Regions from separate parts of the Mesorhizobium sp. M0518 genome, predicted to be linked through region 4. Evidence: riboswitches for the same ligand, from Rfam matches in the RefSeq annotation. Region 4 holds a riboswitch; each other region holds the start of a gene.

What was found. Region 4 has a riboswitch for cobalamin ahead of NKI66_RS06890 (DUF1636 family protein). Riboswitches for the same ligand answer to the same signal wherever they lie in the genome.
Region 1: linked by a shared signal. The riboswitch ahead of NKI66_RS22220 (ABC transporter ATP-binding protein) and the one ahead of NKI66_RS06890 (DUF1636 family protein) in region 4 are both predicted to bind cobalamin.
Region 2: linked by a shared signal. The riboswitch ahead of NKI66_RS23200 (aromatic ring-hydroxylating oxygenase subunit alpha) and the one ahead of NKI66_RS06890 (DUF1636 family protein) in region 4 are both predicted to bind cobalamin.
Region 3: linked by a shared signal. The riboswitch ahead of metE (5-methyltetrahydropteroyltriglutamate--homocysteine S-methyltransferase) and the one ahead of NKI66_RS06890 (DUF1636 family protein) in region 4 are both predicted to bind cobalamin.

What each region holds. Positions count from the first base shown of each region.
Region 1 is NZ_JAMYQY010000016.1:41,558-48,784, reverse strand. Features, by position in the region: gene NKI66_RS22235 (metal ABC transporter permease) at 1-73, shown strand, start outside; gene NKI66_RS22230 (FecCD family ABC transporter permease) at 98-1,084, opposite strand; gene NKI66_RS22225 (ABC transporter substrate-binding protein) at 1,220-2,167, opposite strand; gene NKI66_RS22220 (ABC transporter ATP-binding protein) at 2,213-3,001, opposite strand; cobalamin riboswitch at 3,164-3,370, opposite strand; gene NKI66_RS22215 (GyrI-like domain-containing protein) at 3,664-4,497, shown strand; gene NKI66_RS22210 (DSD1 family PLP-dependent enzyme) at 4,502-5,641, opposite strand; gene NKI66_RS22205 (D-arabinono-1,4-lactone oxidase) at 5,638-6,939, opposite strand; gene NKI66_RS22200 (MFS transporter) at 6,953-7,227, opposite strand, start outside.
Region 2 is NZ_JAMYQY010000017.1:77,018-84,244, reverse strand. Features, by position in the region: gene NKI66_RS23230 (carbohydrate ABC transporter permease) at 1-1,088, shown strand, start outside; gene bglA (beta-galactosidase BglA) at 1,093-2,757, shown strand; partial or broken gene NKI66_RS23220 (ABC transporter ATP-binding protein) at 2,782-3,891, shown strand; gene NKI66_RS23215 (DUF680 domain-containing protein) at 3,972-4,208, opposite strand; gene NKI66_RS23210 (DUF680 domain-containing protein) at 4,278-4,478, opposite strand; gene NKI66_RS23205 (DUF680 domain-containing protein) at 4,550-4,747, opposite strand; cobalamin riboswitch at 5,255-5,456, shown strand; gene NKI66_RS23200 (aromatic ring-hydroxylating oxygenase subunit alpha) at 5,572-6,819, shown strand; gene NKI66_RS23195 (FAD-binding oxidoreductase) at 6,845-7,227, shown strand, end outside.
Region 3 is NZ_JAMYQY010000024.1:69,137-76,363, forward strand. Features, by position in the region: gene NKI66_RS27600 (adenosine kinase) at 1-202, shown strand, start outside; gene NKI66_RS27605 (alpha,alpha-trehalose-phosphate synthase (UDP-forming)) at 1,389-2,795, shown strand; cobalamin riboswitch at 3,354-3,555, shown strand; gene metE (5-methyltetrahydropteroyltriglutamate--homocysteine S-methyltransferase) at 3,651-6,002, shown strand; gene NKI66_RS27615 (cytochrome-c peroxidase) at 6,447-7,227, opposite strand, start outside.
Region 4 is NZ_JAMYQY010000004.1:28,789-36,015, forward strand. Features, by position in the region: gene cobW (cobalamin biosynthesis protein CobW) at 1-679, opposite strand, end outside; gene NKI66_RS06890 (DUF1636 family protein) at 682-1,110, opposite strand; cobalamin riboswitch at 1,149-1,352, opposite strand; gene NKI66_RS06895 (winged helix-turn-helix domain-containing protein) at 1,382-2,581, opposite strand; gene NKI66_RS06900 (NADH-quinone oxidoreductase subunit A) at 2,913-3,278, shown strand; gene NKI66_RS06905 (NuoB/complex I 20 kDa subunit family protein) at 3,269-3,850, shown strand; gene NKI66_RS06910 (NADH-quinone oxidoreductase subunit C) at 3,855-4,457, shown strand; gene NKI66_RS06915 (NADH-quinone oxidoreductase subunit D) at 4,458-5,648, shown strand; gene NKI66_RS06920 (NADH-quinone oxidoreductase subunit E) at 5,649-6,929, shown strand; gene nuoF (NADH-quinone oxidoreductase subunit NuoF) at 6,940-7,227, shown strand, end outside.

The DNA.
Region 1 (7,227 bases), on a different contig from region 4:
CGTTTTTTTGCTTGCCCTGTTCCAGTCGAAGCGCCCAAAGCAACGGGTGCAACTGGGCATTTCGGGAGAGTAATCGCGGCCCTGACCCAGGCCGCACTCAAAGCCGGTTGCGGATCAGCATGGTGACGACGAAGAACGCGCCGACCGAGCTGGTGATGATGCCGATCGGCAGTTCCTGCGGCGGCAGCAGCGTTCGGGCCAGAAGATCGCTGGCCAGCAACAGCACGGCGCCGAAGACGGCGCAGCTGGCAACCAGGCGCAGGTGCAAGGGGCCCGCCAGCGGCCGCGACAGATGCGGGATCATCAGCCCGACGAAGCCGATGACGCCGGCGACCGAGACCAGGATCGCCGTCGAGAAGGCGGCGACGAGAAAGGTCATCCTTCGCATCCGCGCCACCGGCACGCCCAGGCTTTCGGCGGCGTTTTCGCCGGCCAGGAAAGCATCGAGCCGGCGGTGGTTCCACAGCGCGTAAGCCAGAATGGTGCCTGCTCCCAGCGCGCCCAGCCAGATATTATCCCAGCGCGCCAGGCCAAGGCCGCCCATGGTCCAGAACAGCACGGAGTGGGCGGCGCGCTGATCGCCGGCAAAGACAAGATAGTTGGTCAAGGCGGTGAACATGAAGGACACGGCAAGGCCGGCAAGGATCAGCCGCTCCGGGCCTTGCCCCCTCACCCGCGCAACCAGCAGCAGCACGACGCCGGCAGCCAATATGCCGCCGGTGAAGGCCGCGACCGGCAATGTCCAGATGCCGAAACTGTCGCCGAAGACGGTGATGACGGAAACCGCACCCGCGGCGGCGCCCGACGACAGGCCGAACAGGAACGGGTCGGCAAGGTCGTTGCGGGTCACCGTCTGCAGCAGCGCACCGACGACGCCGAGACCGACGCCGACGCAGATGGCCAGGATCGTGCGCGGCAGCCGCAGGTCGACGACGATCTTGCCGACCGGTCCTGCCACGTCGTGCCCGCTGAAGCCGACTGCACGGCCAAGTGCTGCAACAACGTCGGTCAGCGGGATCAGCGTCGAGCCATAGGCGATCGACAGCAAAGCGAGAGCGGCGATCGCCGCCGCTCCCACCATCATGGCCAGTGCAAATGCCGGATGACGCAAGCCTGGAAATGCGTCGTGTCTGTCAGGACGCGTGCGACGTACTTCCAGGATCTCTTGTTCATGCATGTCGTTGCCCCAAAACCGCTGCGCACTTTTGGGCGACAGGCATCAAAACGCTTCCGGATGCATGGCCTTGGCGATCTTGTCGATGGCTTCGATGTTGGCCGGTCCCGGCGTCAGTTCGGCATAGCGCAGGGCGACGAAGCGCTCGTTCTTGACCGCGTCGGTCTCCTTCATGGCCGGATGCGCCTTCAGGAAATCGAGCAGTTTCCTGTAGCCACCGCCATCCTGGTAATCGAGCAGGATGAGGAATTGCGGATTGCGCGACGCCACCGTTTCCCAGTCCGTATTGCCCCAACTGGTGTCCATGTCGGCCATAATGTTGTCGCCGCCGGCGGCTGATATCATGGCGCTGGGGATGGCGAATTTGCCTGCGGTGAACGGCTTGTCCTCGCCGGAATCATAGAGGAAGACCCGCGTTCCCTTGGCGTCGCCGACCTTGGCGGTGATGTCGGCGAGCCGCGTCTTCCAGCCGGAGACAAGCTTCTCAGCTTCGGCCTCCTTGCCGAAGATCTTGCCCAGCTTTTCGACGTCGCCATAGAGCAGGTCCATCGAGGCGGCGGGGCGGCTCTTGTCGAGATGGACGCAGCTTTCCGTCAGCACCAGCGTCTTGATGCCGTGCGGAGCAAGCGTGTCGGGCGTCACTTCACCACCCGGCTTCATGCCATAATACCAGCCGGCGAAGAAAAAATCGGGCTCGACCGCGACGAGGTTTTCGAGCGTCGGATATTTCGGCGCCAGTTCCGGGATCGAACCCTGCTCGGCCTTGAACTCAGGACCCACCTTGTACCATCCGGTGATGCCGGTCAGGCCGACGATCGACGGCTGCAGTTTCAGCGCGAAAGCCATCTCGGCCATGTTGAGATCCTGGATGACGGCGCGCTTCGGCGGCGCATCGAAGGTCAGCGGCTTGCCGCAGCTGTCGACAGTTACCGGGAAGGCCAGGGCTGTCGAGGCCAGCAGCGAGAAGGCAAGCGAAAAAGCAAGGCGTTTCAAGGGTTTGCTCCTGTGGACGGGATGATCGATATGGGACGGCTTCAATCAGGATGGCGGCGCGGCACGGTTCGGAACATCGAACACCGTCAGTTCGCGGTCTTCGGTCGGATGGCGCAGACGCAGCACATCGATGCCGAAAATTTCGCGAATCAGCTTTTGGGTCAGCGCTTCGCGCGGTGCGGCGAGCGCTTGCAGACGGGCATGGTTCATCACCGCCACCCTGGTGGCGAACGGTGCCACCAGCGCCAGATCGTGCAGCACCGCGATCACCGTCATCTCGAAGCCTGCCACGAGGTCGAGCAGTTCGCCGCGGGCGCGCGGGTCGAGATGGTTGGTCGGCTCGTCGAGGAACAGGATCTTTGGCTGCTGGGCGATGGCGCGGGCCAGTTGGGCGCGCTGGCGCTCGCCGCCCGACAGCGAGCCGATGGTGCGGCCAAGCAGCGGCAGCAGGCCGGTCCGGCGCAGCGCATCGACGACAATGTCACGCTCCTCGCTCCTGCGCCGTAGCCGAGCGTGCGGGACCCGGCCCAGCTCGACATAGTCGATCACCGCCAGCCGCGGATCGGGCTGGTCGGTCTGGCCGACCACGGCGATATGCAGTGCCCGCTCGGCGGCGGAAATCCTGTCCAGCCGGCGCCCGCCGAGGTTCACCTCGCCGGAACTTGGCCGCAGCATGCCCGACAGCATGCGCAGCAGCGTCGTCTTGCCGGCGCCGTTGGGACCGATGATGGCTAGGCGATCGCCAGCGGCCACCGAGAAGCTGACCGCCTGGACCAGATCCCGCCCGTTCGCCATGGCGCAGAGGTCACGGGCTTCGAGAAGCGCTACGGGCATCGGCTGCCCGCCAGATTGCCGGGATGGCAAAGCGTGCACACGATGATGCGATGATCGATAGAGCCGTCCAACTTTCCGTCACTTTCCAAAACTGGCGACGGAAGGAAGCTGGCGAAGCGGCCGACAAGACCGGGATTCGCGTTTCCTCCCGGCACACCCCGTCCGGTCAACTCAGTGATGGCAGGTCTCCTGGCTCGCGGGTCGTTGCGCCATCCTGCCTTCCCAGCCTTGCCGGCCAGTGGCATTCACGGATTTTGCTCGCCGCTTACAGTTGCGGGGGCAGCCACGGCCTCGACCCCTGGGGATCTCACCGTGTTCCCTTTTCACCCCTCGCCTTTCGACTCGGGGACCATCACCGCTTCAGCGTAGATTTCCCCCAATCGCTTCGCAATGGATTTCTCGGACGGAGTGGTGGGCCGGCTAGGGGAAACATGCATTTCTCGCTCTCGATATGTAATAACATTACGCATTTAGAGGATGCCGCCTGGCGCTGTCAAGCGAAGCCTGCCGAATTTGGCTCGTCGGCGGCAAGGGGCGCTCCAACGCTGCGCCATATCGGTGCGACTGTGACGGGATCGGTGCGATTGCGCGGGATGCGCAATTTCGATCAAACTGGCCGCGCCAGGAAACGGCAGGATGATCTGGCCAATGCGAGGAGCAAAATGAACCCGACCGAGAAAGCGCTGTGGTTCGTCGAAAGTCATCTGCCGGAGGCTGTTACACTCGACGATGTCGCGCAAAGCAGCGGGGTGTCGCGTTTTCATGTGACGCGGGCTTTCGGGGCCGCCACCGGCCGGTCGGTGATGGGCTACATGCGCTCACGCCGGCTGACCGAGGCGGCGCGCAAGCTGGCCGGCGGGGCGCCCGACATCCTCAGCGTCGCGCTCGACGCCCGCTACAACTCGCATGAGGCGTTCACCCGGGCCTTCCGCGATCAGTTCGGCACCACGCCGGAACTGGTGCGCGCGCAAGGCACACTCGACAAGCTCGACCTCGTGGAGCCGATCCTGATGGACCAGTCCTTCCTCACCAATCTCGAACCACCGCGTTTCGAGACCAGCCGGCCGTTCCTGATCGCCGGCCTCGGCGAACGCTACAGCTGCGAAACCAGCGCCGCCATCCCGATGCAATGGCAGCGCTTCGGCCCCTATATCGGCAACATTCCGGGCGAGGCCGGCGACGTCGCCTATGGCGTCTGCGTCAACGGCGACGATGCCGGCAATTTCGACTACATCGCCGGCGTCGAAGTGTCTGATTTTTCCGACCTGCCCAAGGACTTCTACCGGGTGCGGGTGCCGGCGCAGAAATATGCGGTCTTTGCCCACCGCGAACACATCTCGACCATTCGCCGCACGGTCAACACGATCTGGAACAAATGGCTGCCGGCTTCCGGCCACGAGATATCGGATGCGCCGGAATTCGAACGCTACGGCCCTGAGTTCGACCCACGCAGCGGCAATGGCGGGCTGGAGATCTGGATACCGGTGAAGGCGTAGTCGGTCAGGCCATCGGCAGCGCCGGCCAGCGATCGACTATCCCGCCGCCGGAAAACACAGCGATCGACCCGAACTGCTGCAGCACGGCTTCGCTCTGCGTCGGCCTTAGAAACGCGTAGTCGCCGGGTTTTGCGGTCGCGTCGGCGGGCAAGCCCATGAATTGCTGGTTGGAGGACAGGCCGAGCAGCCCATTCGCCTTCATGCCTTCGGGGAAGACGGGCTCGGCCATCCACTTGCCGCCATAGAGATAGCAGCCCTTGCGCGGGAAGCGGCCGGGCGCCTGCAGCAGGCGGGTGACGGCCGGCGGGCCAGGCAGCATCGGCTCGACCATTTTCAAGATCGGCGTGGCGATGAAGGCCGCCGGCTGGAAGCCGTCGAGGCCTGGCGTATCGAAATCACTGGGCAGCACGAAGGCCGAGCCCATCGAGACCTCGTTGGCCATGCCGCCATGATGAAGCAGCGCGGTCTTGCTGCCGCCGATGTTCAGGATACGGCGCTGGTCGGCGCCGAGACAGGCGACGAACGCCGAGGCCTGCGCCGACGCCTTGGCCAATGCCTTTGCCGGTCCGCCGAAAAGGCCGGGAATGAGCGGCGCATGCGCCTCGTAGGCCATGACGCCTTCGCAATGCAGCCGGGCCGGCAACGCGCTCAACGCCTTCGACAAGGCCTCAGGATTGGCGAACCCGCCGCGATGCAGCCCGACATCGATCTCGAAAGCGATGTGCAGGCCGATGCCGAGTTCGCCAGCGAGGGCGCCATATTCCGCCAGTCTCTCCTCGCTGTCGATCAGCCAGCAGACACGCGACCAGTCGACCGCGCCCCTCGAAAGCACAGCCCTTGCCGCATCGACAGGCATCGGCTTGCCATACAGCAGATCGGCATCCGGAAACGCCTTCAGCACCGCCTCGCTGATCGGCGGATGGAAGGTCATGACATGATTGGTGCCGAGCGCCTTGCCGATATGCGCAAGCAGCGGCAGGCAGGCGAGCGATTTGTCGACCAACCGCACAGCAAGGCCGGGGTCGAGCCTGTCTTTCACCAGGGCAATGTTGCTGTCCAGCCGGTCGCGATCGAGCAACAGGCAGGGCTGGAAGATGCCGGCGGTCTTCAGCGCATCCGAGAGGGTGGAAAAATAGGCACTCATCGTTCGATGCCAAAAGGACTGGGCTCGATGCCGAACAGGCCGGCCATGTAGGGCGAGACGAAGCGGTTTTGCGGATCGATGTCGCGGCGCACCGCCATGGCATCGTCCCAGCGCGGGTAGAGCTTTTTCAGATCCGCCGCCTTCAGGCTGTGCATCTTGCCCCAATGCGGCCGGCCGCCATATCTGCGGAAGATCGGCTCTGCCGCCCGCATGAACGGCAAAGGATCGCTCGCGGCATCATGGTGGATGGCGATGGAGCAGGTCAGCCTGTTGTAGAATGGCGAAAGCCAGAACTGGTCCGGCGCGACCGAGCGCACCTCCATCGGGAAATAGACCTCGGGAAAACGCTTCTCGGTCAGCTCGATGATCTCGGCCAGCGCCTTCGGCCCTTCCTCGAACGGCAAATGATATTCCATCTCGTTGAACTTGGTCTGCCGGTCGCTGGCATAGACGTTGAGCCAGTCCTGCACGTAGTCCTCGGCCGGCAATTTGGCGATGGCGCCCAGGATCAGACGGCCACGCAGCGATGGCAGCCAGGCAAGTGAGGTGCGCAGCCTGCGCAGTGTCCTCAAACCCGACTCGTCCTCTTCCGGCGGCCGTGCGGTGGGTGCGGCGCCGCTGAGATCGCTGGCGATGAACTGCGCGTAGCCGGAAAACGGAATGTAGTAGAATTCGGCCGAGCGATGCGCGGCCATCATCGTCTCGAACTCCCGCAGCATCTCAGTGATCGGCAGCACCCATTTGCGGCGCCGCAGCCGGTAGGTCGCGATGTTGTTCAGCGTCACTTCGGTGAGCACGCCGAAAGCGCCGAGTGCGACGCCGATGGCATGGATCATGTCCTGATCCCCTGCCCGCTTGAAGTCGCGAACCTTGCCAAGCCCGTCGACGATCCGCACTGTCTCCAGCTGCGTGTGATAGGCGCCGAGCGTCGGTCCCGAGCCGTGCGTGGCGGTGCCCAGCGCGCCGCCGATCGCCTGGCGGTCGATATCGCCCATGTTGGGCAGGCCCTGGCCGATGCCTTGCAGGATGCCCATCAGCGCGCCGAGCCGGGTTCCTGCCCGCACCCGCGCCTGATGTTTTTGCGCATCGTGCGAGACCAGCCCTTCCAGCCTCTCCAGGGACAGGATCGTGCCCCGCGATTTCACCAGCGGCGTGAAGGAATGACCGGCGCCGGCGACGCGCACCGGGCCAGGCGCGGTCCGGACGAGATCACCGAGCTCACCGGCATCGCCGGGGCTGGCGATCAGCTTGGGCTCGGCACTTACAAAGCCCGACCAGTTGCTCCAAATGTTTGACATCCCACCTCCCCGCTCAGGCAACCGCACGACGGCGACGTGACACAAGGACGAACAGACCGAGCAGCGCCACGCTGGCCACCGCGCTGGCGGCGGCGAATTCCGGCACCGGCCGGAAATCCTTGCCATCGATGAGCAGCGACGCCGCGATCGGTCCGATCGCCAGGCCGAAAAGCTGGGCCGCCGGCACCAGCAGCACAGCGGTCCGCGTCTCGTCGGCGGTGATCGCCAGACGTATCTGGTAGGGCACGATGAACAGCAGGATAAAGCCCATAGCCAAGGCAGCGACCC
Region 2 (7,227 bases), on a different contig from region 4:
TCGCGATCTGGACCATACCGACGCTCGGCATCCTGGTCTCGTCGCTGCGCGACAAGAACCAGATCATCGCCTCGGGCTGGTGGAACTCGTTCGCCAGTTCCACGCAGACGGAAGCCGGCCGGCTGCCGCCCGCCTCGGCGCAGGTCGAGAAAGACGGCAAGTTCCTCCTCGAGGGCAATATCTTCGGCGACGGCGCCAAGCGCGACATCAGCGCCTTCGGCGTCAAATCGGCGGCACCGACGCAATATCCCGCCGGCACCACAGCCGATCTCGGTGACGGCGTGACCTTGCAACTCAATGCCGACGGCAGCTTCGTCATGCAGTCCCCGAAAGCGTTCGAAGGCGATCGCGGCCAGCGTGTCTATTATGCTTCGTCGGCGCCGCCGAAATTCACCACCGACAACTACAGAACCGTGCTGTTCTCCGAAGGCATCGGACGGTCATTCATGAATTCTCTGACCGTCACTATCCCAGCGACAATCATCCCGATCCTGATCGCCGCCTTTGCCGCCTATGCGCTGGCCTGGATGCGGTTTCCCGGCCGGGCGCTGCTGATCGCGGTCATCATCGGCCTGCTGGTGGTGCCATTGCAGATGTCGCTAATCCCGCTTTTGAAACTTTACAACGGCGTCGGCTCGTTCTTCGGCATGCCGTCGAAGACCTATCTCGGCATCTGGCTGGCGCATACCGGCTTCGGCCTGCCCTTCGCCATCTACCTGCTGCGCAGCTACATTGCCGGCCTGCCGCGCGAAATCATGGAATCGGCGCGCATCGACGGCGCCAGCGATTTCGAGATCTTCGTCAAGATCGTCTTGCCGCTGTCGTTCCCGGTGCTGGCTTCGTTTGCCATCTTCCAGTTCCTGTGGGTATGGAACGATCTGCTGGTGGCGATGGTTTTCCTCGGTACAGAGGCAGACCAGATCGTGCTGACCGCTAAGCTCAACGCGCTGTTGGGCTCGCGCGGCGGCGACTGGGAGATTCTGACGACATCGGCTTTCGTGACCATAATCGTGCCGCTGATCGTGTTCTTCTCGCTGCAGCGCTATTTTGTCCGCGGGCTGCTTGCCGGCTCGGTGAAAGGAGGCTGAGACGATGCAATCCGCTTTGAAGGCCAGCTCGAAGCCTGACCTCGCCATTGATCGCGACTGGTGGCGGGGCGCGGTGATCTACCAGATCTATCCGCGCAGCTATCAGGACTCGAATGGCGACGGCATCGGTGATCTCAAGGGCATCATAGGCCGCCTCCCCTACATCGCCGCACTCGGCGCGGATGCCATCTGGATTTCGCCGTTCTTCAAGTCGCCTATGAAGGATTTCGGCTATGACGTATCGGATTACTGCGATGTCGATCCGATGTTCGGCACGCTGGCCGATTTCGACGCGCTGACCGGCGAGGCGCACAGGCTGGGCTTGAAGGTGATGATCGACGAGGTGCTGTCGCACACCGCCGACAACCACCCATGGTTCAAGGAAAGCCGGTCGAGCCGCAGCAACCCGAAAGCCGACTGGTACGTCTGGGCAGACGCCAGGCCGGACGGCACGCCGCCCAACAACTGGCTGTCGATCTTCGGCGGCTCGGCCTGGCAATGGGACACCAGCCGCCAGCAATATTACATGCACAATTTCCTGGCCGAACAGCCCGACCTCAACTTCCACAACCACGAAGTCCAGGACGCATTGCTCGACGTCACCCGCTTCTGGCTGGAGCGCGGCGTCGATGGTTTCCGGCTCGACACCATCAATTTCTACTTCCACAGCCAGGGCCTGGAAAACAATCCGCCGCTGCCGCCGGAAGAGCGCAACGACCAGACCGCGCCGGCGGTCAACCCCTACAACTACCAGGACCATCTCTACGACAAGAGCCGGCCCGAGAACCTCGGCTTCCTCGAACGGTTCCGTGCCCTGCTTGATGAATATCCGGCAACCGCAGCGGTCGGCGAGGTCGGCGATTCGCAGCGCGGGCTTGAAGTGGTTGCCGCCTACACCGCCGGCGGCAAGCGCGTGCACATGTGCTACTCCTTCGATTTCCTGGCGCCGGAAAAGATCAGCGCGGGCAAGGTTCGCTCGGTGCTGGAATCCTTCGGCAAGGTCGCCAGCGACGGCTGGTCGTGCTGGGCCTTTTCCAACCATGACGTGATGCGCCCGGCCTCGCGCTGGGCGGCCAATGAGGCCGACCCGACCGCCTACCTCAAGGTCATCTCGGCGCTGCTGATGTCCCTGCGCGGTTCGGTCTGCATCTATCAGGGCGAGGAGCTTGGGCTCGGTGAAGCAGAGCTGCGGTTCGAGGATTTGCAGGATCCCTACGGCATCCGCTTCTGGCCGGAATTCAAGGGCCGCGACGGCTGCCGCACACCGATGGTGTGGGATGGCGGCGCCAAGAATGGCGGCTTCTCCCCAGCAAAGCCCTGGCTGCCGGTGCCGGCCAAGCATCTAGCGCAAGCGGTCAATGTCCAACAGGGCGACGAGGCTTCGCTGCTTGAGCACTACCGGCGCTTTCTCACCTTCCGGCGTGCCCATCCGGCGCTCGCCAAGGGCGACATCAATTTCATCGAAAGTGAGGGCGACACCGTCGCCTTCATACGCCGCGCGGGCAATGAGCAGATCGTCTGCATCTTCAATCTGGGAGCCCGGCCGGCCAAGGTTGACCTTGGCGGCCGATCGCTGCAACCTCTGCCCGGGCACGGATTTTCGGGGCAGGCGAACAGCGGTTCCATCGAGCTTGGCGGCTACGGCGCCTGGTTCGGGCGTCTCGACTGAATTTCCAATCACTGGAGGAAACCAATGGCCGATGTCACGCTAAGACAAGTGAAGAAGTCCTACGGCAATCTGAACATTCTCCACGGCATCGACCTCAATATTAAGTCGGGCGAGTTCATCGTCTTCGTCGGCCCGTCGGGCTGCGGCAAGTCGACATTGCTGAGATCGATCGCCGGGCTCGAGGAAATCACCTCCGGCGAGCTTAGAATAGCCGGCGAAGTGGTGAACGACGTGCCGCCGTCGAAGCGCGGCATCGCCATGGTGTTCCAGTCCTACGCGCTCTACCCGCACATGACCGTCTACGACAACATGGCGTTCTCGATGAAGATCGGCAAAGAGAACAAGGCCGAGATCGACCGCCGTGTGCGTCAGGCCGCCGAGATCCTGCAATTGACCAAATATCTCGACCGCCTGCCCAAGGCGATGTCAGGCGGCCAGCGCCAGCGCGTCGCCATCGGCCGCGCCATCGTGCGCAATCCGAAGGTGTTCCTGTTCGACGAGCCGCTTTCGAACCTCGACGCCGCGCTGCGCGTCGCCACCCGCATCGAAATTGCCAAGCTCAAGGAATCGATGCCCAACACGACCATGATCTACGTCACCCACGATCAGGTCGAGGCGATGACGCTTGCCGACCGCATCGTGGTGCTCAAGGACGGCCATATCGAGCAGGTCGGCACGCCGATGGATCTCTACAAGAAGCCCGGCAATCTGTTCGTTGCCCAGTTCATTGGCTCGCCGGCCATGAACATCCTGCCCGCGACCATCGAAAAGACCGGCAATCCGACCGTCGTCAGCCATGTCGGCGGACGCAAGGCAACCGTGCCGATCGCAACGCCTGCTTCGGCGAAGGGTGCTGCGGTGAGCTTTGGCGTGCGGCCGGAGGACCTGATCATCGCCAGCGGCGCGGACTATCTGTTCGAGGGGACGGTCGACTATCTCGAGCAGCTCGGCGAGGTTCAGCTGGTCTATGTCGACATCGGTCGCGCCGACCTGCCGCTGGTGACCAAGCTGCCCGGCAATGTCGAGGTCAAGCGTGGTTCGACGTTGCGGCTGAGCGCCAATGGCGAGCACCTGAATATCTGCCCCGCTCCGGGCGGTGGGTTGGCCCTTCATCCGGATTACCCCACGGCGGCCTTCGCCAGGCCCGGGGGTGGCCCCAAAAACGCGCGGGGGGCTCGCCCCGCCCCTCTTTTGTAGAAGATCAGCTTCGGCTGTTAACGGCCGAAGAGATTCCGGTCGCTGCCCTGAGGGGCGGACTTCTCCACGTCGCCCGACGAATTGAGCAGCTTCTCGACGAGGCCACCGCTGTTGCGGACCGAGCTCGTATGCGCGCTGTCAACCGAAGTAACCGCAGGCTGATTGGCGCCATTGGAGCCAAAGTTGTCGCTGCCGGCGAACGCGCTGCCGGTGATGGCCAGAACGGCGGCGGCAGCAATAAGGATCTTGTTCATTTTAATCTCCTGAATTCTGGATTTCGCCAGGACGGCAGACACAGCTGCCGTCGCTTGCGAAATTGGCTGTTAGCGACCGAAGAGGTTACGGTCGCTGCCCTGAGCGGGCGTCTGGGCAGCCGGTTCCGAGGTCTTGGTGGAAGCCGTGTACGACTGGTCCACTGCGGCGGCAGGCTGGTTAGAGCCGTTCGAACCGTAGTTGTCGCTGCCGGCGAAAGCGCTGCCGGAGATGGCCAGAACGGCGGCGGCAGCAATGAGGATCTTGTTCATCTTAAATACTCCTGAATGTCTGAATTTCGCCAGGGCGGCGGGCGAGCCCGCCGTCGACTGGGAATCGGCTGTTAGTTGTTGCCGAAGAGGTTGCGGTCAGCACCCTGGGCAGGCGCCTGAGCAGCCGGTTCCGACTTCTTGGTCGAAGCGGTGTACGAGCTGTCGACAGCAGTGGCTGCCGCGGCGTTCGAACCGTAGTGGTCGCTACCAGCGAAGGCGCTGCCGGAAATGGCCAGAAGGGCTGCGGCAGTGAGAATGATCTTTTTCATTTTTGTACTCCAGTATCGTCTTTTTCCGTCCGTCTAGCGGCGTGTCTTGGAAATGAAATCGCGTCGTTCGGACAGCCCCGATGTGGGAGGGCAACCCCGCCTTTTCCAATCACGAAGTTGTTCCGTGTGGACCATGAATCCACACCTTGAAATTGTGCCAAGGGAATCTACGGGTATATTTTTCTTCTTTAAATCAGCATGTTAAGTGTAACCGCTGGATGGATCACTGACTGTTTCAGAGGCCCAGCGTTCACACCGTCCTGCACGCACCGTCAACAGAAACGAACCGTTCGGTTCGATTTTAGATCGAGCTAATAGTCACTTTTCGAAACCGTTAACCTTTTTTGACCCCGCCAAGGGGTCCGATTCGGGGATATCGCAGCCGGCAAAATGGTCATCCGGGAGGTGGATTTCAGCCCGCGACGGTCTGCGGGAACGTTCGCAGGCCGTGTCGCGCCGCATGGATACGATGTCGTTTTCATGCCGACGGCGCGCCCCCGATCGTGGTTAGATCATACCATCTCAGGTGCCGCTTCGTGACGACGAGGCGGAGAATTGGGAAGCCGGTCAGAATCCGGCGCTGCCCCCGCAACGGTGGTGGAGTTCAAGTCGCAACGGGAGACCACTGGGCAACTGCCTGGGAAGGTGTCGCGATGGTCCGCAAGGACAACTCCAGAGCCCGGAAACCAGCCCGAGATTGTTAGACTCGACTGATCGCGGTGGGCGGTCAAGAGGTGGATAGCGCATGTCTGGCACCTAGCCGGCCTGCGTTTCAATCCTTCCTCCATCACCACCAGTTCAGTCCTTAGAAACGAGGACAGGACATGGATACCCGCAACGACATGCTGAGGCTCCTGAAGGGGCGCCGGCAAGGCTTTTCGCTGGAGCAGCCCTTCTACACCGATCCGGACTACTTCAAGCTCGACATGGAGCTGATCTGGTATCGCGACTGGCTGTTCATCGGCCATGATTGCGAACTGCCGAAGCCGGGCAGCTACATCACCGTGCAGATCGGCGACTATCCGGTGGTCCTTGTCCGCGACCAGCACGGCAAGATCAACGCCTTCCACAATTCCTGCCGCCATCGCGGCAGCCGTGTATGCAACACGGAGAAGGGCACGGCGGCAAAGCTCGTCTGCCCCTATCACCAGTGGACCTATGAGCTGGACGGCCGCCTGCTGTTTGCCCGCCAGATGGCCGACGGTTTCGACAAGAGTGATTTCAGCCTGAAGCCGGTCGCCTGCGAGAGCGTCGGCGGCTACATCTTCATCTGTCTGGCCAAGGAGCCGGCGGATTTCGCGCCGATGCGGGCGATGATCGAACCCTATCTTTTGCCGCACCGGTTGCGTGAAGCAAAGATCGCCTTCGAGAGCACGATCGTCGAGAAGGGCAACTGGAAGCTGGTCTGGGAAAACAACCGCGAGTGCTATCACTGCGCCGCCAATCATCCTGAGCTGTGCAAGACCTTCCCCGAGGCTCCGACCGTGACCGGCGTCAACGGCGCCGACAGCGACCCTGAAATGGTCGCGCACTGGGCCAAATGCGAGGCATCAGGCCTGCCGAGCAAATTCCGCATCGATCCGGCAGGGCAGTACCGCGCCACCCGCGCGCCGCTGCTGCGCGATGCCGTCAGCTACACCATGACGGGAAAACGGGCGGTCCAGAAGAACCTGTCCGACAGCGTTTCAACCGACCGCATCGGCTCCTTGCTGCTTTATCATTATCCGACAACCTGGAACCATATCCTCGGCGACCATGCCGTCACCTTCCGCGTGCTGCCGATCAGTGCCACGGAAACCGCGGTGACGACAAAATGGCTCGTCCACAAGGATGCGGTCGAAGGCGTCGACTACGATCTCGCTGAGCTCACCCATGTCTGGACCGAGACCAACGACCAGGACCGTCGCATCGTCGAGGAAAACGCCTTCGGCATCTTGTCGCCGGCCTACGAACCAGGCCCCTATTCGGAGCTGCATGAGGGCGGCGTGATCCAGTTCGTCGAGTGGTACGCGTCGTTCATCGGACCGCGCCTTGCAGAAGGCGACCGGCCGGCCCTGCGCAGCGTCGCCTAGCCCAGGGGACAAGAGGATGAATGCGATGACGGACCTTGGCCTCTATCGCCATCTCGACCAGATGACGCCCTGGAACGACAGGCTGCAGGTGCTGGAAGTGATCGGCGTCAGTGACGAAGCGCCTGACGTGAAGACCTTCACCTTCCGCTCCGACAACCAGACCTGGTTCCGCTACAAACCGGGCCAGTTCGTGACGCTGGAATTGCCGACATCGGACGGGCCGCTGATGCGCACCTACACGCTGTCGTCCTCGCCGTCGCGGCCGTTCTCGATCGCGGTGACGGTCAAGGCGCAGGCGGGCAGCACCGGTACGCGCTGGATGTTCGACCATCTGACGCCCGGTTCGCACGTCAAGGCCTATGGGCCGACCGGCGACTTCTCGCTGCACAGCCACCCGGCGGCCAAATA
Region 3 (7,227 bases), on a different contig from region 4:
GACCTCGATCAAGGAACTGGTCGACACGACAGGTGCCGGCGATCTCTATGCCGCCGGGTTCCTGCATGGCTACACGCAAGGCCGCCACCTGCAGACCTGCGGCGACCTTGGCTCACTGGCGGCCGGATTGGTGATCCAGCAGATCGGCCCCAGGCCAAGGCAGAATTTGCGCCGCGAGGCGGAACGGGCTGGGTTGCTGTAGATGCGCGGGCAACTAACCAGCTGCCCAACCGACGCGATCATCGCAGTGGCGGAACTGTGTCAAAGCTCGCTGATAACGACAGCCATTCGCTTCGGAGAACTGACCGATGCTGCTGCCGTGAAGCTCGCTGGAAGGGGGTGCAAGGCGGGCATGCCTTGACGGCATTCACCGTCATCGAGATCGCCACCGGCATTTTCCAGAAGCTCAGCTTGGGGAAGGCCAGTAAGGTTCCTGAGGTAACGGAGAACCGCGGCGTCCGTCGGAGCACTTGACTTGCGATCACGTCCCACGATTCCGAATGCGGGCAGACTGGTTAGCCATTGGTCTGGGACCAGCGGAATTGGCAGCAAGGCTTCATCTTCGTCATCTCGACGAGGCGCCGGATATGAAGCCCGGCATTCCGCGGATATTAGGAAGTGCTCGCCTAGCTGGTATTTCACACATCCGAACCTAGGCATCGCGGTCTGGCTTCCACGATTTTGGGATCGTCGAGGGCAACGAGGAAGGGATTGCGATAAAAACGGACCCTGACGGGCGGAAAGGGACTACCCCGCCCTCTCCGATCTCCGTGTCAAAGCTCTTCGGCAGACGCAGAATCGCATCACGGGCCGGGCAGCCTTGGCGGCAGCGACATAGTTTCAGTTCATTTCAACAGGTGCTGGCACCTACTGGGTGTATCTCTTATCCGAACAATCGACAATTACCGCAAGCACGGTCCGCTCGATCGCGTCGCCAGCTATTTTTCGCGATAAGCAGGTTCTTGAGGGCGCCGAAGCGGAAACACGACAATCCGTCGCCATTTGCTCCCACGCTCGTCAGATTCTCGTCAGCAGGGGGTGTGCGAATTTGGAATTCCAGTTGCTCCATCTGGGGGAAATATTCAACGGAGGCATGAAATGGATGCATTGAACAACGCCAACTCGCCGCGCCGGAACCTCACATGGCAAACTGGGGCTGTTCGCGAACTAATCACTTTTGAACAACCCATGAGAGACTTGCCACAGGAGCCAGAACAACAAGCCGAAGTTGGCCCGTCCCGTCCTGTTGTCTCAGCCGCAGACCAGCGCTTCAACACGGCGGCCCAGCAGCCACATAGGAGTTGCTTATCGCAATTTCCAATCGCGGTGCGACTGTCAATTCTGATCAGCCCAAGACAGGCGGGCTTTCGGCGGCCCTGGAGTGCGTTGTGGAGCGTTCCGGCGCGGTCTGGGTAGGTTTTTCCGAGCATCTGGGCGACGGCGATAAGCAACAGGTGCCCCTCGTACAGCGTGGCAAAGGTCAAATCGGGTGGCTCGCTGGGCCGGCAGCGGACTATCCTCGGTACTATCAAGGTTTTGCAAATTCAATATTGTGGCCGGCGCTCCACTCGCTGCCGGACCGGATCTCAGGCTCGGAAGAGGATTATAAAAGTTATCGCGACGTCAATGCCTTCATGGCGCGCGCGGTGTCCGAATTGGGAGATAACGCAGTCTACTGGGTTCATGACTATCATTTCCTGCCGCTCGGCGCTGATTTGCACAGACTCGGTATTGACCGGCCGATCGGCCATTTCCTGCATACGCCATGGCCCGAGTCTGACATGATGGAGCGCGTGCCCAATTCTGGCGAGCTAATGAAATGTATGCTCGAGTATGATCTGCTCGGTTTCCAGACCGACCGTGATGTGAGCAATTTCCTCGCCTGTGTCCAATCTCATTTGGGGCTGGAGAGCAAGGACGGGGTCGTTTTCTCGGACCATGGCCAGACGCAATGCCAAAAGTTTCCTATAGGTATCGATCCGAAGCAATTCGAACAGTGTGCCGCAGATTCGCTTGAGGCGCAGAAAGCCTACATTTCGCAGTTGAAACTTGGTGGAGCAAAGCTAGTTATCGGCGTCGATCGGCTCGACTACACCAAGGGCATCGACAATCGGATTAAAGCTTTCGATCTGCTGGCAGTCGAGCCGCAACGTGTCTCGCTCTTGCAAATCGCAACTCCCTCACGTGGCGACATCCAAGCGTACAGCGAATATCGGCGCGACGTCGAAAGACTCGTCAATCAAGTCAACAACCGGCATGGCACGGACGAGTGGATGCCGATTATCTATGAGAACAGGTCGTTCACCCAAGCTGAGATCGCGGGTCTTTACAGAGCCGCGCGTGTTTGCGTTGTGACGCCGTTGCGCGATGGCATGAATCTTGTGGCGAAAGAATACATTGCTGCACAAGATCCGAGCGACCCTGGCGTTCTGGTGTTATCGAAGTTTGCCGGCGCGGCCGAAGACTTCGGCGAGGACGCCCTGCTGGTAAATCCGAGGCTCTCCGACGAGATAGCTACCGCGATCTCAAGAGCGGCCAGCATGCCGCGCGAAGAACGCATCCAACGCTGGCGGAGGATGATGGACAAACTTGAAGCGTATACGATCCACCATTGGTCAGCGGACTTCGTTCGGCAACTGGACAGCAGCCGGGTTACGGTCCCTGCGGATCACTTCCACTATGTTGGCTTGGGCTGGATCAGCGAGGCCCAAATGCCTTCGTATCGGACCGAGCCAGAATTGCACACCGCGCTGACGCGTGCACTTTATAAAAACTGGGTCCTGCCGATCGTATGATGCAGAATATGAAGCACGCGAGCTTTGCCTGCATTTGCGCATCCCTCAATGCCGAGCGCTTGGAGAGAGAGATACTTATCCTGACCGCCTGAATGCGGCTTAAGCGGCTTATCGGGACCACAGTCGGGCTTTGCATCAGACCCTTGAGCCAGGCTCCGTCAGTGTGGTCTCTTGCCGCCGAGCGGAGTCATCACGATTGCCTAGTCACCCGTGATGACGACTGGCGTGCCAATTCCCGCGGTTTGGCGCTCACTCCGAGAAAACCGCTTCTACCACGCACGCACGACTTGCCGCCGCATCGTTAGACATCGCCACCAATGCGATCTTCTGCATTCTAATGACGTTGTCACGCGCTTGAAGTCTCGTCCGAAATCCTTCATCGGCGACCTGCGAGGGATGTCGCAGCCCGACAGGGATCCATTAGTTGGACAATGGTGGCAGCGGAGCAGCGCCGCCAATGCGACTGAATATTTCACAATGTTAGACAAGCGTAAAAGCGAAATCACATAACGACATAAACATTTCGTTATGCGTCATTGACAAAAGAGCGGACTGCTGTGATTGTCTGCGTGTCGTGGTTCTCGCGTGCGGCGCTGCCGCAGCGGAGCTAAGAGGGAAGCCGGTGCAATGCCGGCGCTGCCCCCGCAACTGTTAGCGGCGAGCCAACCCCACTCATGTCACTGAGGCGAATACCCTCAGGAAGACGGGTAGAGGCTATGACCCCGCGAGCCAGGAGACCTGCCACGGCGAATTACGTCCACGGGCGGGGTGTCTCGGTGGCCGCTGCAAGCCGGCGTTCGTGCCGGCCTGCTAGCGCCTTCCTTGTCATCGGCGCCCCAACCATCGGGGTATGACATGACTGACTCTCAGGAAATTCCTGTAGCAACGCTCGGCGTGCCGCGCTTCGGTCGTCGGCGAGAACTGAAATTCGCGCTTGAAAGCTACTGGTCCGGAACATCGTCCGCTGGCGACCTTCTCACGACGTCGAAGGCGCTCCGTGCCGCTAGCTGGGAAGAGCAGCGCGATCGCGGCGTGTCGAAAATCCCGTCGAACGACTTCTCGCTTTACGACCATGTGCTCGACGCCGCAGCCATGGTCGGGGCCGTTCCATCCCGTTACGGCTGGAATAGCGGCGAGGTCCCACTTGACATCTACTTCGCAATGGCGCGCGGCAACCAGGGTCAGACGGAGGATTGTGGACACGCTGGTCACCAGGAGCAGGCTCATGGACCTGGTGTAACCGCGATGGAAATGACCAAGTGGTTTGACACCAACTACCACTACATTGTGCCGGAACTCGATGATGATCAGGCGTTCGCCCTCTCGTCATCGAAGCCGGTCGATTACTTCCTCGAGGCTAAAGCTCTCGGCATTCACACACGCCCAGTCATCCTTGGACCCATCACCTTCCTCAAGCTGGCGAAATCGCCTGCCGAGGGGTTCGGTCCCATCGCGCTCCTACCGCGGCTGCTGCCCGTTTACGAGCAAGTCCTGCAGAAGCTGAAGCTGTCGGGAGCCGACTGGGTGCAGATCGATGAGCCAGCGCTTGTCCTCGATCTGAACCCGAACGAACGAGCTGCGTTCGAATTCGCCTATGGCCAGCTGTCGAAAGCCGCGCCCGAGCTGAAGATCATGCTGGCTACGTATTTCGGGTCGCTGGGAGACAATCTCGAAACCGCGGTTTCTCTGCCCTTGGCCGGGCTGCATATTGATCTCGTGCGCGCTCCCGAGCAGCTGGAAACGGTGGGTCGGCTCGCTCCGAAGGATCTGGTGCTCTCGCTTGGCTTGATCGATGGCCGCAACGTCTGGCGTGCGAACCTGCCCGCCATTCTCGACCGCATCAAACCGATCGTCGCCGGCTGGCCCTTGGACCGCGTCGAGATCGCGCCTTCTTGCTCGATGATGCATGTGCCGATCGACCTGCGCATGGAGACGGAACTCGAGGCGGACATCAGGTCGTGGCTCGCCTTCGCGGCCCAGAAGACCGACGAGCTGGTCTTGCTGGCCCGGGCCCTGTCCCAAGGCAGGGATGCGGTGGCAGGCGCGTTGAAAGCGTCTGCCGAGGCTGCCGCCACGCGCGTGACATCCACGAGGATCCATGACCCGCTTGTTCAGGGGCGGATCGCTAGCATTGAGGACAGCGCGAAGCGACGAGAGAGCGCTTTTGGCGAGCGCTCCAGAGTCCAAGCCGGCTCACTCGGGCTGCCGCCGTTCCCGACGACGACCATCGGGTCCTTCCCGCAGACGCCGCAGGTACGCAAGGCGCGGGCCGCTCATGCGAAGGGCCAGCTGAGCTATGTCGACTATGAGACGTTCCTGAAGAAGGAGATCGAGGCTGCAATTCGCTGGCAGGAAGAGATCGGGCTGGACGTGCTGGTGCACGGTGAGTTCGAGCGAAACGACATGGTACAGCATTTCGGCGAGCAGTTGTCCGGCTTCGCGCTCACCCAGCATGCCTGGGTACAAAGCTATGGGTCGCGCTACGTGCGTCCCCCCATCATTTTCGGCGACGTATCGAGGCGCAATCCGATGACAGTGCGCTGGTGGCAATTCGCCCAGTCGCTTACGGAAAAGCCCGTGAAGGGAATGCTCACAGGCCCAGTCACCATTCTCAACTGGTCTTTTGTTCGCGACGACGTACCCCGCTCCGAAGCCTGCCGCCAGATCGCGCTCGCCATCCGCGACGAAGTGACGGATCTCGAAAGGTCCGGCGCAAGGATGGTCCAGATCGATGAGGCCGCCTTTCGCGAAGGATTGCCACTGCGCCAATCTGACTGGAAAGTCTATCTCGACTGGGCTGTCGAATGCTTCCGGATCGCTTCAACGGGTGTAAAGGACGCGACTCAAATTCATACCCACATGTGCTATTCGGAGTTCAACGAGATCATTCACGCGATCGCTGAAATGGATGCGGATGTCATTTCGATTGAGACGTCGCGCTCGAAGATGGAACTGTTGGACGCCTTCACGAGCTCCAAATATCCGAACGAAATCGGTCCCGGCGTTTATGATATTCACTCACCACGCGTCCCGGAAGCCGGCGAGATTTCGGACTTAGTCATGCTTGCCCGCGAGCGACTGTCCGACGGCCAACTGTGGATAAACCCGGACTGTGGCCTCAAAACACGCAAATGGGAGGAGGTCCGCCCTGCCCTCATTAACATGGTCGCTGCAGCACGCGCGCTCCGGCAGAAAGTGCAGGCGTGAGGCTTCTCTTCCTCACCGTGTGGGGAGTTGCCGACTGGCGGATGTCGGCCGGGAATATGCCAAACCGATCACACTCTTGGAAATAAGCCACTCGGCGAAAATGTGCGATTTTTCTTCGGCACGTGTCCTCATCCCGCAGAAATATGAATGTGACACTACGCTATAGTATTGGTCCTTGGGAACATACAGGCCCCGCGCCTCGAACAAATCGTACACACGTCGTTTCTCAAAGTAGACTGCTTGGCACGTTCGCTCAGGCGGCGACAATATATGGTGCTGCGCGTCTGTCCGCTTCCCCAGTTGATTCGCGCAGACTACGGGCGAAGTGGCAGGTTTCGGGTATTGCTAGCCTCCCGCCAATTCGGAGATGGATGTGGCAATTCGTGTGGCACAAGTAAAAGCCGCAATCATTTTCGATTGCGACGTCCGCAGCCAGTTAGCCCTTTATTTTCCTGAGATCTGCGTTACAGGCCGGGGCGTTGTCGCCGTTTCGGAGGGTAAGATGGGATAGGCGACCTCGGGTGCCTCTCCGGTCAGCGAGTTGAGGAAGGCAACAAGCAGGTCAACTTCTTCGTCCGCCAGTACTACGCCAAGCTGGGTGGTCCCCATGATGGCGACGGCCTGTTTCAGATCCCAAACCTTGCCCGAATGAAAGTATGGCGCGGTGAGTGCAACGTTGCGCAGCGGCGCCACGCGGAAAACATAGTAGTCATCGGCTGCATTGGTGACCGCAAATCGGCCCTTGTCTTTGTCCGGCAGGACCTCGGCGCTGGGCTGTTCCACGAGGCCGAATGGGAAATAGGCTTGCCCACCAACGTTGATGCCGGCATGGCAGGACGAGCAGCCTTTATCCATGAAAAGCGCCAGGCCCTGTTTCTGTTCGGAAGTCATGGCAAGCTCATCACCATTCAGGAAGCTGTCGAACGGGGCCGGTGTGACCAGTGTCGCCTCGAAGGCTTCGATCGCCTTGGCGAAGTTGTCGAAGGTGACCCGATCGGCTTCAGCCGGAAAAGCTGCATCGAACCACTCGACATATTGCGGCATGGACTTGAGCGTGGCGATGACTTGGTCCGGTGTATTGGCCATTTCGATGCCGGCTTGGACCGGTCCCTTCGCCTGAGCCTTCAGGTCTGCGGCACGACCATCCCAGAACTGAGCGATGTTGAAGACAGCGTTCAGTACAGTCGGCGCGTTGCGCTGTCCCTTCTGCCAACCATGGCCGATC
Region 4 (7,227 bases):
CGAGCAGCACGGAGGGATCGACCTTGCCATGCGACGTCGGCACGATCTTCACCGCGCGGGCGGAATGTTCGTTGATGATGGCGTTGGCGCGGGCGGTGCCGGCGGCGTCCATCAGGTCGCTCTTCGACAGGATGATCAGGTCGGCGCAGGCGATCTGATCCTCGAACACTTCTTCCACCGGATCGTCATGGTCGAGCGTCTCGTCCCCGGCGCGCTGCGCCTGCAAGGCATCCATGTCGTTGGCGACGCGGCCTTCGGCCAGTGCCGGCCCGTCGACCACGGCGATGACGCCGTCGACTGTGACGCGGCTTTTCACGCTCGGCCATTGAAAGGCCTGGACCAGCGGCTTGGGCAGCGCCAGGCCCGAGGTTTCGATCAGGATATGGTCGACCCTCGGCGTCAGCGACAGGATCTTGTCAAGCGCCGGCACGAAATCGTCGGCGACGGTGCAGCAGATGCAGCCATTGGCCAGTTCGACGATGTTTTCCTCCGGGCAGGTGTCGATGCCGCAGCCCTTCAAAATCTCGCCGTCGATGCCGATGTCGCCGAATTCGTTGACGATGATGGCAATGCGTTTGCCGCCGGCGTTTTCCAGGAGATGGCGGACCAGCGTCGTCTTGCCGGCGCCGAGGAAGCCGGTGACGACGGTGCAGGGAACGCGCGAGACGGAAGCAGTCATGATCAGTCCTTCAACAGGTCGAGGGGAGGGATGCGGGCAACGAGGCCACGCTTCAGGCTATCGGGGCGGCCGCGCCATGGAATCAGGCCGTCCTTCGAGGTGGCGAAGAGCTTGGCGCCTGTCACGAGGTCGGCGCCGCCGGTCGTGGTCAGGTCGCCGAAGACATAGCTCCAGCAGCCGTCGCGCAGGATGGCGGCGCTGAGGCGCCGCTTGCAATTGCCGAGGCATTCGACGCTGCGGATGCGGATGTCGTCGCCAGATGCGGCGCGGCGCGTGTCGTCGGCCAGCAATTCGCCGGCGCGGGGATGAGCGTCGGCGCCGGTCTCATCGCGGCAGGAGGCGCAGACGATGATGGTGACGCCGGCCAAGGCATCATCATGGCCGGACGAGATATCCGCTGTGCCAGCCGAAAAACTGCTGTCGTGGTCCAAGATCGGGCTCCTTGCCCGGAAACCCGCCGGGCGATCGGATTCTAAAGTCGCAGACGGCAGGTCTCCTGGCTCGCGGGTCATCGCCTTGGTAGCCGCCTTCCCGGGAACTCCCCAGTGGCTTTCGGCCTTGGCTCTTCGCTTACAGTTGCGGGGACAGCCGCGGATTTGGGATTTTGCCCCGCACCGCATTCCCTCTTAGCTCTTGCCGTTGCGGGCAAGAGACCATCTGAACCGGATTTAGGCTTTTGCGGGCGGCGGTGTCAACGCGAGCTTACGACATGGCGATGTCGGCCAGCGCCGGACCCAAATCCCCGGCAGGCGTCACTTCGATGCGTTCGAGTCCGAGCCAGCCCTGCATCTGCTTCAATTCCTCGAACAGCTCTGCAGCGGTTTCAGGCGGTGCACCGGGCTCCGCATAGGCCGCATGGACGCGCAGTATGCTGGCCGGACGGTCGGCCTTGAGGTCGACGCGTGCCACGATCCTGTCGCCGAGCAGGAACGGCAGGACATAATAGCCATATTGCCGCTTGTCGGCCGGCGTGTAGATCTCGATGCGGTAGTGGAAATCGAACAGCCGCTCGGTGCGCGACCGCTCGAAGACGACCGGATCGAACGGCGCCAGCAGGGCGCGGGCCTCGACTTTGCGCGGCAGGCGGGCGTCTTTGTGAAGATAGGCGGGCTTGTCCCAGCCTTCGACACGCACCGGCAGCAACTCGCCCGTTTCAACCAGTTCCTCCAATCGGCCTTTCATATCGGCCGGCGACAGGCGGAAATAATCGCGCAAATCGCCTGAAGTGCCCACGCCGTGGGCGCGGGCGGAAATGCGCAGCAATTCGCGGTGCGCGTCCTCGGGCGTGGGCACCGGCAGGTCGAGGACCGCCTGCGGCAGCACGCGCTCGGGCAGGTCATAAAAACGCTCGAACCCGCGACGGTGCGCCGTGGTGATGCGGCCGGCCCAGAACAGCCATTCGAAGGCGTGCTTGGCATGGCTCCAGCCCCACCAGCCGCCCGAGCCTTTCTGGCCCTCCAGCGCGGAAGCGGCGATCGGGCCGCGCTCGGCGACCTGGCGGTAGATCTCTTCGATGTAGCCGGCGTGCTCGCGGCCCCATTTGGCGAGCCCCAGATACATTTCCTCGCCGCGCTCGGCGCGCTGCATGCGCCAGCGCATCAGCGGGTATGTCTCGACCGGCAGGAAGGAGGCCTCGTGCGCCCAGTATTCGAAAACAGTGCGCTTGCGCGTCACGGCCGCGTTGTCGAGCAGCGAGAACGGGTAGGGGCCAAGGCGCGAATAGAGCGGCATATAATGAGCGCGCACCACGGCGCTGACGGAATCGATCTGCAGCAGGCCGGTGCGGGAGAGGGTGCGGGCAAAATGCCGGCGGTCGGGCGTACCGGTCGGGCGGGGATCGAGGAACCCCTGGGCGGCAAGCGCGATGCGACGGGCCGTGGGGAGCGAGATCTTTTCCTTCATGCAGGCATCACTTTGAAGTGTTTTGACCGAGGGTCGAAAGGCTGATTCCAACCCATGCTAGCAGGGTTTTGGCGGCATCCATGTCAGGAGAGAAAAGTGGAGTAATAGGCGCAGGAAATCAAACAGGAGCGGATCGGACCAGTTTGCCGCGATATGCCGTCCAGGTCGGTGTTTTGAACAAGGTTTGACTTGCTTCGCTGGAAGTGCTGCGCTAACCCTCGCCGCGTTGCAGCATAGGCCCTTAAAACGGTTCAGCGGTTAAACTGTCACGCTTCCGCATTAGGGTCCGGTGCTGTAATCAAAGTGGATTGGCGCCAACGGAAAGCCGAGCATGAACGCACTCTTGAGCTCATACCTGCCCATCGTCCTGTTCATAGGCGTGGCGCTGGTTGTCGGCCTGGCGCTGCTGGCCGCGCCCTTCCTGGTGGCCTACCGCAATCCAGATCCCGAAAAGCTTTCCGCCTATGAGTGCGGTTTCAACTCGTTCGACGACGCGCGCATGAAGTTCGACATCCGTTTCTACCTGGTGTCGATCCTGTTCATCATCTTCGACCTGGAAGTGGCCTTCCTGTTTCCGTGGGCGGTGTCGTTTTCGAAGATCGGCATGCTCGGTTTCTGGTCGATGATGGTGTTTTTGGCGGTGCTGACCATCGGCTTTGCCTATGAATGGAAAAAAGGAGCGCTGGAATGGGATTGAACGACAGTTCAGGCACCCTCGTCGCGCCGAAGCCCAAGGGTATTATCGACCCCAACACCGGCAGGCCGGTGGGGGAGGACGATCCCTTCTTCCTCGAGATCAACAATGAGTTGGCCGACAAGGGCTTTTTGGTCACTTCGACCGAGGCGCTCATCACCTGGGCGCGCAGCGGGTCGCTGATGTTCATGACGTTCGGCCTCGCTTGCTGCGCGGTCGAGATGATCCACACCTCGATGCCGCGCTATGATTCGGAGCGGTTCGGCGTCGCGCCGCGCGCGTCCCCGCGCCAGTCCGACATCATGATCGTCGCCGGCACGCTGACCAACAAGATGGCGCCGGCGCTGCGCAAGGTCTACGACCAGATGCCGGAACCGCGCTACGTCATCTCGATGGGCTCCTGCGCCAATGGCGGTGGCTACTACCACTATTCCTATTCGGTGGTGCGCGGCTGCGACCGCATCGTGCCGGTCGACATCTATGTGCCCGGCTGTCCGCCGAGCGCCGAAGCGCTGCTCTACGGCATTCTTCTGCTGCAGAAGAAGATCCGCCGCACCGGCACGATCGAACGGTAAATCCATGACCGCATCCCTGAGCGAACTGTCGACCTATCTCGGCGAGAAGCTGATCGGCCGCGTGAACGAAGCGGCGATTGCCTATGGCGAGCTTACCGTTCATGTAGAGCCGCGCGACCTGGTCGAGGTCATGACCTTCCTGCGCGACGATGCGCGCTGCCAGTTCATCTCGATCATCGATGTATGCGGCGCCGACTATCCGTCGCGGGCCAAGCGCTTCGACGTCGTCTATCATCTCCTGTCGCCGAAGCAGAATGTGCGCGTCCGCGTCAAGGTTCTGGCCGACGAGGAGACGATGGTGCCGTCGATCACCGGCGTGTTTCCCGGTGCCGACTGGTTCGAGCGCGAGACCTACGATCTCTACGGCGTGCTGTTCTCCGGCCACCCGGATCTGCGCCGCCTGCTGACCGACTACGGTTTCGAAGGCCATCCGCTGCGCAAGGATTTCCCGCTGACCGGATTCGTCGAGGTGCGTTACGACGACGAGGCCAAGCGCGTCATCTATGAGCCGGTCGAGCTCAAGCAGGAATTCCGCAATTTCGATTTTTTGTCCCCGTGGGAAGGTACGGATTACGTGCTGCCGGGTGACGAGAAGGCAAAGCAGTAAATGGCTGAAACCTCGGTCCGCAACTTCAACATCAATTTCGGCCCGCAACACCCTGCGGCGCACGGCGTTTTGCGCCTTGTGCTGGAGCTGGACGGCGAAGTCGTCGATCGCGTCGATCCGCATATCGGGCTCTTGCATCGCGGTACCGAAAAGCTGATCGAAGCCAAAACCTATTTGCAGGCGATCCCTTATCTCGATCGGCTCGACTATTGCGCGCCGATGAACCAAGAGCACGCCTTCGCGCTCGCCGCCGAGCGCCTGCTCGGCATCGAAGTGCCGAAGCGCGGGCAGCTGATCCGCGTGCTCTATTGCGAAATCGGCCGCATCATGTCGCACATCCTCAATGTGACGACGCAGGCTATGGACGTCGGCGCGCTGACGCCGCCGCTGTGGGGCTTCGTCGAGCGCGAAAAGCTGATGGTGTTCTATGAGCGCGCCTCCGGTTCGCGCATGCATGCCGCCTATTTCCGTCCCGGCGGCGTCCATCAGGACCTGCCGCAGAAGCTGGTCGAGGACATCGGCAAGTGGATCGACCCGTTCCTGAAGTCGATCGACGACCTCGATCAGCTGCTGACCGGCAACCGCATCTTCAAGCAGCGCAATGTCGATATCGGCATCGTCTCGCTGGCCGATGCCTGGGCCTGGGGTTTTTCGGGTGTGATGGTGCGCGGCTCGGGTGCACCCTGGGACCTGCGCAAGTCGCAACCCTATGAATGCTATTCGGAAATGGATTTCGACATTCCGATCGGCAAGAACGGCGACTGCTTTGACCGCTACCTCGTGCGCATGGAAGAAATGCGCCAGTCGGCGAAGATCATGCGCCAGTGCGTCGATCTCCTGCTCGGCAAGGAAAGCACCGGCCCGGTGTCGAACCTCGACGGCAAGGTGGTGCCGCCCAAGCGCCAGGCGATGAAGCGCTCGATGGAAGCGCTGATCCATCACTTCAAGCTCTACACCGAGGGTTATCGCGTACCCGCCGGCGAGGTCTATGCCGCCGTCGAAGCGCCGAAGGGCGAATTCGGCGTCTATCTGGTTTCCGACGGCTCCAACAAGCCCTACCGCTGCAAGCTGCGCGCGCCGGGTTTCGCGCATCTGCAGGCGATGGATTTCCTCTGCCGCGGCCACATGCTGGCCGACGTCACCGCCGTTCTCGGTTCCCTCGACATCGTGTTTGGTGAGGTCGATCGCTAAATGTCAGTCCGCCGTCTCGCAGAAGCCAGCGTCCAGCCAGCCTCCTTCGCCTTCAACCGGGCGAATGCGGCCGCGGCGAAGCAATGGATCAAGAAATATCCGAAGGGTCGCGAACAGTCGGCCATCATTCCCTTGCTGATGATAGCGCAGGAGCAGGAAGGCTGGGTGACGAAGGCGGCGATCGAGACGATCTCCGACATGCTCGGCATGCCGCGTATCCGCGGGCTCGAGGTCGCGACCTTCTACACGCAGTACCAGCTGAATCCGGTCGGCACGCGTGCGCATATCCAGGTCTGCGGCACCACGCCCTGCATGCTGCGCGGTTCGGAAGCGCTGATGGATGTCTGCCGCTCCAGGATCCATCACGACCAGTTCCACGCCAACGACAAAGGCACCTTGTCCTGGGAAGAGGTCGAATGCCTTGGCGCCTGCGTCAACGCGCCGATGGTCATGATCTTCAAGGACACGTTCGAGGATCTGACGCCGGAACGCCTGGCTGAAATCATCGATCTCTATGACGCCGGCAAGGGTGCTTCGGTGGAACCGGGGCCGCAGAACGGCCGTACCGGCTCGGAGCCGGCCTCCGGCCTCACCACGCTGAAGAGCGAAAAGGCGATCCTCAAGTCGACCCGTGAAAGGGAAGCCAGGGAAGCGGCCAGGGCTGCCAGGGCGGCGCCCGACGCGATCATCGCAGGGCCCGTGCCGGCACCGGCTGCGGCCCCTGTCGCGCCGTCCAACACCAGCAAGCCGAAGACCGACGCCCCTGAAACCAGCCCGGCATTGAAGACGCCTTCAAAAACCAAGGTCGCGCCGACGGTTGAAAAGGCGGCGAGCGTTGCCGCCCCACTGCATTCGGCCGCCAATGCCAACAAGGCAGACTCCAAGGTCGAGCAGGTTTCCAAGCAGCGCAACGGTCCAATAACCAAGGCCGAGCCGGCATCCGCCTTCAAGGCGCCGGAGGTCAAGGTACCGGCAGCCAAGCCGGCCAAACCGTCGCTCGAGGACAAGAACCGTCCGGCCGGCATCGATAAACCGGTACAGGTCGATGACCTGAAGCTGATCTCCGGCGTCGGCCCCAAGATCGAGGGCATCCTGCATACGCTGGGCATTTTTACCTTCGCGCAGGTCGCGTCGTGGAAGAAGGCCGAACGCGAGTGGGTGGATGGCTATCTCTCTTTCCAGGGCCGCATCGATCGCGACGACTGGGTCAAGCAGGCCAAGGCGCTCGCCAAGGGTGGCGTGGCCGAATACATCCGCGTCTTCGGCAAGAAGCCGGTCTGAGGGACGAAAAATGCTCGGGGATAAAGACCGCATCTTCACCAATATCTACGGCCTGTTCGACAAGTCGCTGGCCGGCGCGATGGCGCGCGGCGCCTGGGACAACACGCCCGGCATCGTTGCCAAGGGGCGCGAGTGGATCGTCAACGAGATGAAGGCGTCGGGCCTGCGCGGTCGCGGCGGCGCAGGCTTCCCGACCGGGCTCAAATGGTCGTTCATGCCCAAGCAGAGCGACGGCCGGCCGAGCTATCTGGTCATCAATGCCGACGAATCCGAGCCCGGCACTTGCAAGGACCGCGAC